Lujinxingia sediminis: one gene and its partner. The protein of the gene in region 1 interacts with the protein of each later gene in a pairwise test. Links are inferred from orthologs where the notes say so. Each region holds a gene or a part of one and is shown in the gene's direction. Other genes may lie near its edges.

What was found. The genes of interacting proteins can lie anywhere in the genome.
Region 2: the proteins of rho (region 1) and nusG interact in binary tests that used the Escherichia coli proteins (3 or more experiments, as listed by UniProt). The link is inferred for Lujinxingia sediminis from one-to-one orthologs.

Annotation. Positions count from the first base shown.
Region 1 is NZ_SADD01000002.1:383,847-388,708, forward strand. Bases 1,989-4,862 are described here. They hold rho (transcription termination factor Rho), read left to right. Parts: upstream 1,989-2,738; coding sequence 2,739-3,986; downstream 3,987-4,862. Other genes in these bases: prfA (peptide chain release factor 1), read left to right, coding at 4,093-4,862. Also shown: EA187_RS07180 (Rne/Rng family ribonuclease), read right to left, coding at 1-1,324. UniProt on the Escherichia coli protein: Facilitates transcription termination by a mechanism that involves Rho binding to the nascent RNA, activation of Rho's RNA-dependent ATPase activity, and release of the mRNA from the DNA template.
Region 2 is NZ_SADD01000002.1:536,102-541,169, reverse strand. What follows is about bases 265-3,254. They hold nusG (transcription termination/antitermination protein NusG), read left to right. Parts: upstream 265-1,477; coding sequence 1,478-2,032; downstream 2,033-3,254. Other genes in these bases: rplA (50S ribosomal protein L1), read left to right, coding at 2,684-3,254; rplK (50S ribosomal protein L11), read left to right, coding at 2,248-2,691; secE (preprotein translocase subunit SecE), read left to right, coding at 1,076-1,465; tuf (elongation factor Tu), read left to right, coding at 265-751. In the rest of the region: more of tuf, read left to right, coding at 1-264; more of rplA, read left to right, coding at 3,255-3,385; rplJ (50S ribosomal protein L10), read left to right, coding at 3,781-4,305; rplL (50S ribosomal protein L7/L12), read left to right, coding at 4,388-4,768; EA187_RS07630 (anti-sigma factor family protein), read right to left, coding at 5,037-5,068. UniProt on the Escherichia coli protein: Part of the processive rRNA transcription and antitermination complex (rrnTAC). The complex forms an RNA-chaperone ring around the RNA exit tunnel of RNA polymerase (RNAP).

The DNA of each region.
Region 1 (4,862 bases):
GCCGGATCTCACGCACGATCTCGGCGCTCACCGTCTCGGCGCTCTTGACATGCCCTAAGCCCTTGCAGCGCTCACACGGGTCGCACATGTACTGGACCAGCGACTCCCGCACCCGCTTGCGCGTCATCTCCACCAGACCGAACTCCGAGATGGCCAGCGAGTTGGTCGTCACCCGATCTTTTTTGAGCGCGGCCTCCAGCGTGCGGTAGACCTTCTCGCGGTTTCGGGCATCTTCCATATCGATAAAGTCGATGATGATGATGCCCCCGATGTTGCGCAGCCGCAGCTGGTAGACGACCTCCTCGGCCGCCTCCAGGTTCGTGCGCAAAATCGTCTCCTCAAGATCGGAGCCGCTCCCCACAAACTTGCCGGTGTTCACATCCACCGCGGTGAGCGCCTCGGTCTTATCAAAGACAAGGCTTCCACCGCTGGGCAGGGGCACCTCTCTGGCCAGCGCCCGGTCGATCTCCACCTCGATGCCGTACGCATCAAAGATGGGCTCATCGGCACCGTACATCTCAATATTATCGGCGAACGAAGGCATATAATGCTTCGTAAACCCGCTGACCCGCTTGTAGGCCTCTTCATCATCCACGATGAGCTTGCCCACATCGGTGGTGAAAAGGTCGCGAGCAGCCCGCAGGAGCAAGTCCGGCTCCTCGTTGAGCAGGTAGGGCGCCTTGACCTGATTGGCCTTATCGAGGATGTCGGTCCACAGCTTGACCAAAAGCTGCATATCGCGCACCAGCTTATCTTCACTGATGTTCTCGCTGACGGTACGCACGATAAAGCCGGTGCCCGGCGGTCGATTCTCCTCGACGAGCTTGCGCAACCGCTTGCGCTCCTTCTCCGACTCAATCCTCCGGCTGATTCCCACATGCGAGACCGTGGGCATAAACACCACGTAGCGCCCCGGAAGCGAGATATGCCCGGTGAGCCTGGCACCCTTGGTACCCATCGGCTCCTTGGCCACCTGCACCAGAACCTCCTGCCCCTCCTTGATGCAGTCGGAGATGTTGATCTTGCGGCTGATCTTGCCGCGGGAGGGCGGCGGCCACTGATCGCCGTCTTCTTCCAGAAGGTTGATATCCTTCTCAAAGTTATAGAAATCGCTTACGTGCAGAAAACCCGCTTTCTCCTGGGCCACATCCACAAACGCCGCCTGCATCCCGGGAAGCACGCGCAACACCTTCCCCTTATAGATGTTGCCGGCCACCCCGCGGTCGCGGCGGCGCTCCATATAGATTTCGCTCAAGAGCCCGTCCTCGATCAGCGCCACGCGCGTCTCGGAGCGGGTCGAATTGACCACCAGAATGTTGGACATGTCACCTCATCGCGAACCCCCGCGTGTCCTCGATCATCTCACCGGCAAGCCGTCCTCCTCGAAAGCGTCCGCGTCCTCCAAAAGGTCGCCGACCACCGCCGAGAAGACGCACCGCCACCGGGCGTCGATCACGACACACAAAAGCTCGTCTCTATCGGGTTGAATCGCGCTCAAATCGTCAAATTTCGCTCGGGCGTCCCGAAACACTCGCCGGCCCAGGCCCGCTCTTCACCTGCCTGACCGGCGCCCTCTCCGGGGCCCTTAACACCTTGAAAAACGTTGATAAACTCGCTGCTCACAGCCCCCGAAATCACCTCATCCGGAACGCCGGAAGGCATGCCACAGCGCGCTCTTCTCTTCACCCCGAGCTATATCACAGCCCCAGATCGCCGACTAGCCACGATCCTTTTGCCCTACTTTTTTGCCACCTCTGGAGTAACGCTTAACCAGGCGGAGAGCCCTCGCCACGCCACAACGCCCGATATCTCCCCGAAATCAACGCTGGCACGCCATCTGCATTACGCTCTCCCACCTGAGACGGAGCGGCGAATGTTCCCCAACACTCCAGAGCGCTCCCGGGTTTGCGACGGGCACCCCGCTCCCCACGGGGTGCCCGCGCCTTTTCTTGTTTTTTTAATGACAAAATAACGACCGCCCCCAGAGCTCCACCTCCCTTTTTACGCCCCCCCCCAAACCCGAGCGCATCCAGCGCCGGGGCGCTCGCCGTCCCTGCATACGAAAAGATCCGAGCGCATCCAGGGCAAAGTCCAGCAAGGAGCAAGGAGGAAGCTGTGGCAGCGCCACCGCGACGACGCAGCGACGACGCTGGCTTTGTCCTGGGGCGCTCGGCAGCGCCGCTCGGCACTCCCGCATACGAAAAGATCCGAGCGCATCCAGGGCGGCGTCTGACAAGGAGGCAGGGATGAAGCTGTAGCAGCGCTACTGCGAATCCCTGTCGACGCCGTCAGCGTCGTCCTGGATGCGCTCGGCACACAGGCACTACTGTTGACAAGCGGCCAACAACCCCCTAAACATTGAAATTATCGTCATCGCGAATAGTTCGCCCCTCGACAGTGTTCATCTCCCACGAACACCTCGAAGCTCGCACGGGCCTGTCGCGCTCGTCGACGATCCAACACGCTTCAATCCTCCGCGCCGCCTCGCGCTGTGCTGCCCGCCATCCTCGGCGCAACGCCCACGCAAACGCATTTCGGCGCAACCCCCGCTCGACCGCCTCACTCCCCGTCTTCCACCCCAGATCCTACCCACGCGCCCCCATCACCGGCCCCCGACCTCATATGCACGGTCTTCTGCCCTGATCCTTCAAGGCGCCCCAGATCCCTCTCGTTTTCCCCACCCTTTTCTGATCCTGATCTGTCTATCTTCAAGACGCCCTCCCAAGGAGAACACCCCGATGAATCTGAAAGAACTCAAGGAGAAAAAGATCGGCCAGCTTACGCAGATGGCCAAAGAAGCCGGCATCGACGGCGCCGGCAACCTGCGCAAGCAAGAGCTGATCTTCGCCCTCCTGCAAACCCAGGCTGAAAAAGACGGTTCCATCCACGGCGAAGGCGTCCTGGAGATCCTCCCCGATGGGTTCGGATTCTTGCGCGCCCCGGACTACAACTACCTGCCCGGGCCCGACGATATCTACGTCTCCCCCAGCCAGATCCGCCGCTTTAACCTGCGCACCGGCGACACCGTCAGCGGCCAGATTCGCCCGCCCAAAGAGAGCGAGCGCTACTTCGCGCTGCTCAAGGTCGAGCAGGTCAACTTCCAGGATCCGGAGCACGCCCGCGAGAAGATCCTCTTCGACAACATCACCCCGCTCTACCCCGAAGAGCGCCTGCAGATGGAGACGGCCAAAGACGGCTTCTCCACCCGCATCATCGACCTGCTCACCCCCATCGGTAAGGGCCAGCGCGCGCTGATCGTCGCGCCGCCTCGCACCGGTAAGACCGTCCTGATGCAGGACATCGCCAACGCCATCGGCGACAACCACCCCGACGTGGTTCTCATCGTGCTGCTCATCGATGAGCGTCCCGAAGAGGTCACCGACATGCAGCGCTCGGTGCGCGGCGAAGTTGTGTCGTCGACCTTCGACGAGCCGGCCCAGCGCCACGTGCAGGTCGCCGAGATGGTCATCGAGAAGGCCAAGCGCCTGGTCGAACACAAGCGCGACGTCGTTATCCTCCTCGACTCCATCACCCGTCTGGCCCGCGCCTACAACACGGTGGTGCCCCCCTCCGGCAAGATCCTCTCCGGTGGTGTCGACTCCAACGCCCTGCACAAGCCCAAGCGCTTCTTCGGCGCGGCCCGTAACATCGAAGAGGGCGGCAGCCTCACCATCATCGCCACCGCGCTTATCGACACCGGTAGCCGCATGGACGAGGTCATCTTCGAAGAGTTCAAGGGCACCGGTAACTCCGAGCTGCACCTGGACCGCAAGCTCATGGAGAAGCGCATCTTCCCCTGCCTGGACATCAACCGCTCGGGCACGCGCAAAGAAGAGCTGCTTATGGAAGACAGCCAGCTCAACCGCGTCTGGATTCTGCGCCAGCTTCTGCACCCGCTCAACGTGGTCGACTCGATGGAGTTCCTCATCGACAAGCTCGGCAAGACCGACTCCAACGCCGACTTCCTCCAGTCGATGAGCGGCTGATCCTTGACGTAACCCCCTGAGAACGCCCCGGAGCTTCTGTGCTCCGGGGCGTTCTCATTGCACTGACCTCCCCCCCTCTCTGATTGTTGGGCCTGAGCCGAATCCCATGTTCGAAAAACTCAAAGAAGTCGAGGCGCGCTACCACCAGCTCAACAGCCAGCTGGCCGACCCCGAGGTTGCCTCCGACCCCAACACCTTTCGAAAGATCGCCAAAGAGCAGGCGCTTCTCCAGGAGGTGGTCACCACCTTCCAGCGCTACCAGAGCGTCGAAGACGAGATCGCCGAGAACCGCGAGCTCCTCTTAGAAGATGATGATGACGCTATTAAACAGATGGCCAAAGTCGAGCTTGAGCGCCTCAATCCCGAGCTTGAGGCGCTGGCTCAGACGCTCAAACGCCTGCTGCTTCCCCGCGATCCTCTTGACGACAAAAACACCTACCTGGAGATTCGCGCTGGGACCGGTGGCGACGAGGCGGCGCTCTTCGCTGCCGACCTCTTTCGCATGTACGCGCGTTATGCGGAACGACTGGGCTGGAAGATCGAGATCGTCTCCACCAATGAGACGGATCGCGGAGGCTTTCGCGAGGTCATTGCGCTGATTGAGGGCGATAGCGTCTACAGCCGCCTCAAGTTTGAAGCCGGCACCCACCGCGTCCAGCGCGTGCCCGACACCGAGAGCCAGGGCCGCATTCACACCTCGGCGGTCACCGTAGCGGTGCTGCCGGAGGCGGACGACGTGGAGATCAACATCCAGGACAACGATCTCAAGATCGACGTCTACCGCTCCTCCGGCCCCGGCGGGCAGTCGGTCAATACCACCGACTCTGCGGTGCGCATCACGCACCTGCCCACCGGGCTTGTGGTGATCTGCCAGGA
Region 2 (5,068 bases), 150 kb from region 1 along the record:
GCTGGTCGAAATGGAAGTTCGCGAGCTTCTGAGCAAGTACGACTTCCCCGGCGACGACATTCCCATCGTGATCGGTTCGGCGCTTCAGGCGCTGGAAGGCGAAGCTGGCCCCTACGGTGCCGACGCCATCCTCAAGCTGATGGCCGAAGTTGACCGCTACATCCCGCTGCCTGAGCGCGCCACCGACAAGACCTTCCTGATGCCGATCGAAGACGTGTTCTCGATCTCGGGTCGCGGTACGGTCGTTACCGGTCGCATCGAGCGTGGTGTGATTAAGCCTGGCGACGAAGCCGAAATCGTCGGCCTTCAGGAAAAAGCGGAGAAGACGGTTGTTACCGCCGTTGAAATGTTCCGCAAGTTCCTCGATGCCGGTCAGGCTGGCGACAACGTCGGTTGCCTCCTTCGCGGTATCAAGAAGGAAGATGTCAAGCGCGGCCAGGTTCTGGCCAAGCCGGGCAGCGTGACCCCGCACACCAAGTTCGCCGCCGAGATCTACGTGCTGACCAAGGAAGAAGGCGGACGTCACACTCCCTTCTTCGCCGGTTACCGCCCGCAGTTCTACTTCCGCACCACCGACGTTACCGGTGAGATCATTCTGGAAGAAGGCGTTGAGATGGTCATGCCTGGCGACCGCATCACGGTTACCGCCAACCTGATCACCCCGATCGCCATGGAAGAAGGCCTTCGCTTCGCGGTTCGCGAAGGTAGCCGTACCGTCGGCGCCGGCGTCGTCACCAAAATCATCGAATAAGATGAGAAAGCGCCTCTCGCAATCCATGCGGGAGGCGCGAAATAAACCCGCGACGGGCTGTCGTTGCCTGTTAAACGGTGTGGGAACAGGGCGCCTTAAGCGCCCTGTTCTATCCTGTCGCTCGGTTTAGGCCAGTAGCTCAGTTGGTAGAGCATCGGATTCCAAATCCGACGGTCGGGGGTTCGAGTCCCTCCTGGCCTGCTTCCCGAAAGAATCGGGATGTTACGCGCGGGGCCTCATTACGAGAGCCCCGTCTTTGTTCCCGGCGCCGGCAGCTCATGTCATGATGAGCTGGCTAAGAGAGCGCGCCAAACGAGAGCAATTATGGACGTTTCGCGCCTGGTCACGCTGACGTATATCTCCACTGCGGTGGTGGCGTTCGTCATTTTCGACAAGACCTTCAAATGGATCTGGGCGTCATTTGACGCACTGTCCGAGTTTACGGTGATCCCGCCGATTCTGACGCTGACCACAACGCTGGCAATCGCGTCGGTCGTCGGTCTGATCATGTGGATGAAGCGTCACCCGAAGGTCGATCCCTTCCTCACCGAAGTGATCATTGAGCTCAAGAAAGTCACCTGGCCGAGCTGGAAAGACACCCAGCGTTCGACGGTGGTGGTGATTATCTTCAGCATCATTCTGAGCTTCTTCCTCTGGGGATCGGACCAGATCTGGAAGCGCGTTACCGACTACATCCTCACGATTGGCATTTAAGGACGAACACGCATGGCATCTTCGGACACCAAAGAGTGGTACATCGTCCAGACCTACTCCGGATACGAGAATAAGGCGAAACTCGCCCTCGAAGAGCGTATTCGCTCGGAAGGAGTCGAGGACGATATCGGTGAGATCTTCATTCCGACCGAGACGGTCGTGGAGGTCAAAAACGGCAAGCGCCGTGAGCGCACCCGTAAGTTTTACGCGGGCTACATCTTTGTGAAGATGGTGCTCAGCGATCGGGCCTGGCACGTGGTCAAGAACACGCCGAAAATCGTGGGCTTTGTGGGCGGCAATCAGCGCAAGCCCACGCCGGTGCCGGAAGCGGAGTTCCGTAAGATCACCGAGCGGATCGAAGAAGGTAAGATGTCGGCCGGCCCGAGCTACAACTTCCAGAAGGGCGATAAGATCCGCGTGATCGAGGGCAACTTCAAGGACTTCACCGGCAACATCGAAGAGGTGATGGAGGAGAAGGAGAAGTTGCGCGTTTTCGTCGAGATCTTCGGTCGTCCGACTGCGGTGGAGTTCGACTTCAACCAGGTCGAATCGGTCGCCGACGAATAAGTCACGATCAGATGAAAGAAAAGAGCGCCGGGTCCTTGATCCGGCGCTTTTTTTATTGTAGTTGAGCGCTCCCCGCACCGGCTGTGGCCATTGTGGCCAGGCAGAAGGGCCGGGGATTTTTTATGGCAGGAGTCTGCCAGTCAGGTGAGGTCACCGGGCACAAGGGCAGACGCTGACTGCACGTCCGTAGATGACGGACGGAGAAGAGGAGAATCATGGCTAAGAAAGTCGTAGGACAGATCAAGCTGCAGGTACCTGCGGGCAAGGCGAACCCCTCGCCGCCCGTCGGTCCGGCGTTGGGCCAGCACGGCGTCAACATCATGGAGTTCTGCAAGGCGTTTAACGCGCGGACTCAGGATCAGCCCGGAATGATCATTCCGGTCGTGATCACGGTGTACGGCGACCGCTCGTTCGACTTCATCACCAAGACCCCGCCGGCGGCGGTGCTGGTGCTCAAGGAGCTGGGGATTCCCTCGGGCTCCGGTGTGCCGAACCGCGATAAGGTGGGTCAGCTCACCTATGAGCAGGTCAAGAAGATCGCGGAGATCAAGCTCCCCGACCTCACGACCGATGACATTGATGCGGCCGCGCGTACGGTGGCCGGGACGTGTCGTTCGATGGGTGTGGATGTGATCGGTATGGAGGTGGACAATGGCTAAGCGCGGAAAGAAGTACGCTGCGGCGTCGGCGAAGGTCGATAACCTGAAGCGTTACGAGCTTGAAGAGGCCATCTCGCTGGTTAAAGAAATTTCGTTCGCGAAGTTCGACGAGTCGGTCGACGCGGCGATCAACCTCAACGTCAACCCCCGTCACGCCGACCAGATGGTTCGCGGCGCGGTTTCGCTGCCGCACGGTATCGGTAAAGACACCCGCGTGCTGGTTTTCGCCAAGGGCGAGAAAGCCAAAGAAGCCGAAGAAGCCGGTGCGGACTTTGTGGGAAGCGACGAGTTGATCGAGAAGATCAACGGCGGCTGGACCGACTGGGACGTCACCGTGGCGACGCCGGACATGATGGGCCAGGTCGGTCGTATCGGTCGTGTGCTCGGTCCGCGTGGTCTTATGCCCAACCCGAAGGCCGGTACGGTGACCTTCGACGTGGCCAAGATCGTCAAAGAGCTCAAAGCCGGTCGCGTGGAGTTCCGCGTGGACAAGGGCGGCATCATCCACATCGGCGTGGGTCGTACCAGCTTCGATGCGGTCAAGCTGCAGGAGAACGTCGTGGCGTTGCTTGAGACGCTCGCGCGTCTGAAGCCGGCCAGCTCGAAGTCCCCGTACTTCAAGAGCATCGCGCTGAGCTCGACGATGAGCCCGTCGGTCAAGCTGGACACCGCGTTTGCGCGTGACTTGCTCTAAGATCGTGTGAGAAAGACGCCGGTCCCGGCGGGGCCGGCGTCTTTCTGACAAAAAAGCAGGATACGGCGCTTGACGGAGCCTCCGGGCTCGACTACGAAGAGCGCCGTCGGTCGGGTTACCCCGGCGATAACGCCCCGCGCAGGAGTGTACGCGGAGCGAAGACATAGAGTTGCTTTCGACATCGAAGAAGCAGGTGAGCACGTCAAGTGTTCTTAATGTCCCGCGGAGATGGTCAGATGCGACCGATTGCAGTGCCGGTGTGTATGCCGGCAATCTGGATGACGTTGACTGAGACCCTCCGCACCTTCGGTGCCGAGGGTTTTGTTGTTGGATGGCGTCGAGTCGAGGATCGCAGAAGCGATGCACGACTCGAAGCGAGACTTTAAGGAGATGCGATGAATCGCGCGGAAAAAGAACAAGAAGTCGCGTCGATCCGCTCCGATCTCGAGCAGGCGAAATCCGTCATCCTGGCGAGTCATGTGGGTATGGACGTGAACACGGTGAACGAACTTCGCTCGAAGTTCCGCGCCGAGGGCGTTCAGTACCGGGTGGTCAAGAATACGCTGGCGAAGCTGGCGATCTCGGGCACCGACATGGAAGTGATCTCGGACTTGTTTGTGGGTCCTGTGGCCATCGCGTTCAGCGCGGAGGATGCAGTCAGCCCGGCCCGAGTGATCAAAGACTTTGCCAAGGATCACGACGCCTATGAGGTGCGTGGTGGCTTCCTGGACGGGACAGCGCTGGATGTAGCTGGCGTGAAGCGTCTGGCGGATATGCCGACCAAAGACGAGTTGCGCGCGAAAGTGCTCAGCCTGTTCACGGCGGTGCCCACCAAGTTTGTTCGCACGCTCAACGCCGCGCCGACCTCCTTCTTGCAGGTTCTTACGGCCCGCAAGCAGGATATCGAGCAGAGCGCCTGATCGGAGAGGGACGACCTCTTCACCCATTACAAAACACACCAGAAAAGCTCGCGTGCTGGCGAGCACTTAAGGAGAGAACACCATGGCTGATGTCACCAAAGAACAAGTCGTTGAGTTTCTTAGCAACATGAGCGTGATGGACCTTGCCGGTCTCGTCGAAGAGCTGGAAGAGAAGTGGGGCGTGAGCGCCGCCGCTGCCGCTCCGGTGATGATGGCTGCCGGCCCGGGCGGTGCGGAAGCTGCCGCTGAGCAGACCGAATTCGACGTTGTTCTTGCCAGCTTCGGCGACCAGAAGATCAAGGTCATCAAGGCCGTCCGCGAGCTCACCGGTCTGGGTCTTAAGGACGCCAAGGATCTGGTCGAAGGCGCTCCCTCGACCGTTAAGGAAGGCGTTGATAAGGAAGAGGGCGAGAAGTTCAAGGCTGCCCTTGAAGAAGTCGGCGCGACCGTCGAACTCAAGTAATCGAATGCTCCTGTGAGGGAGCGTGATTCTTGAAGTTAAAGAAACCCCGATGCCTTTTGCGGCGTCGGGGTTTTTTGATCTGAAGGCGGTACAAAGGTGGGGTGCCAGGCGTTCGATCATTTGGAAAGACGATCGGGTGCGAAAGCGATCGGGTGCCAGGGGTTCGATCATTTGAAAATGATCGGGTGCCAGGGGTTCGATCATTTGGAAAACGATCGGGTGCCAGGGGTTCGATCATTTGAAAAATGATCGGGTGCCAGGCGTTCGATCAGGGGGCGGCAGCGTCGATTTCGCGCTGGA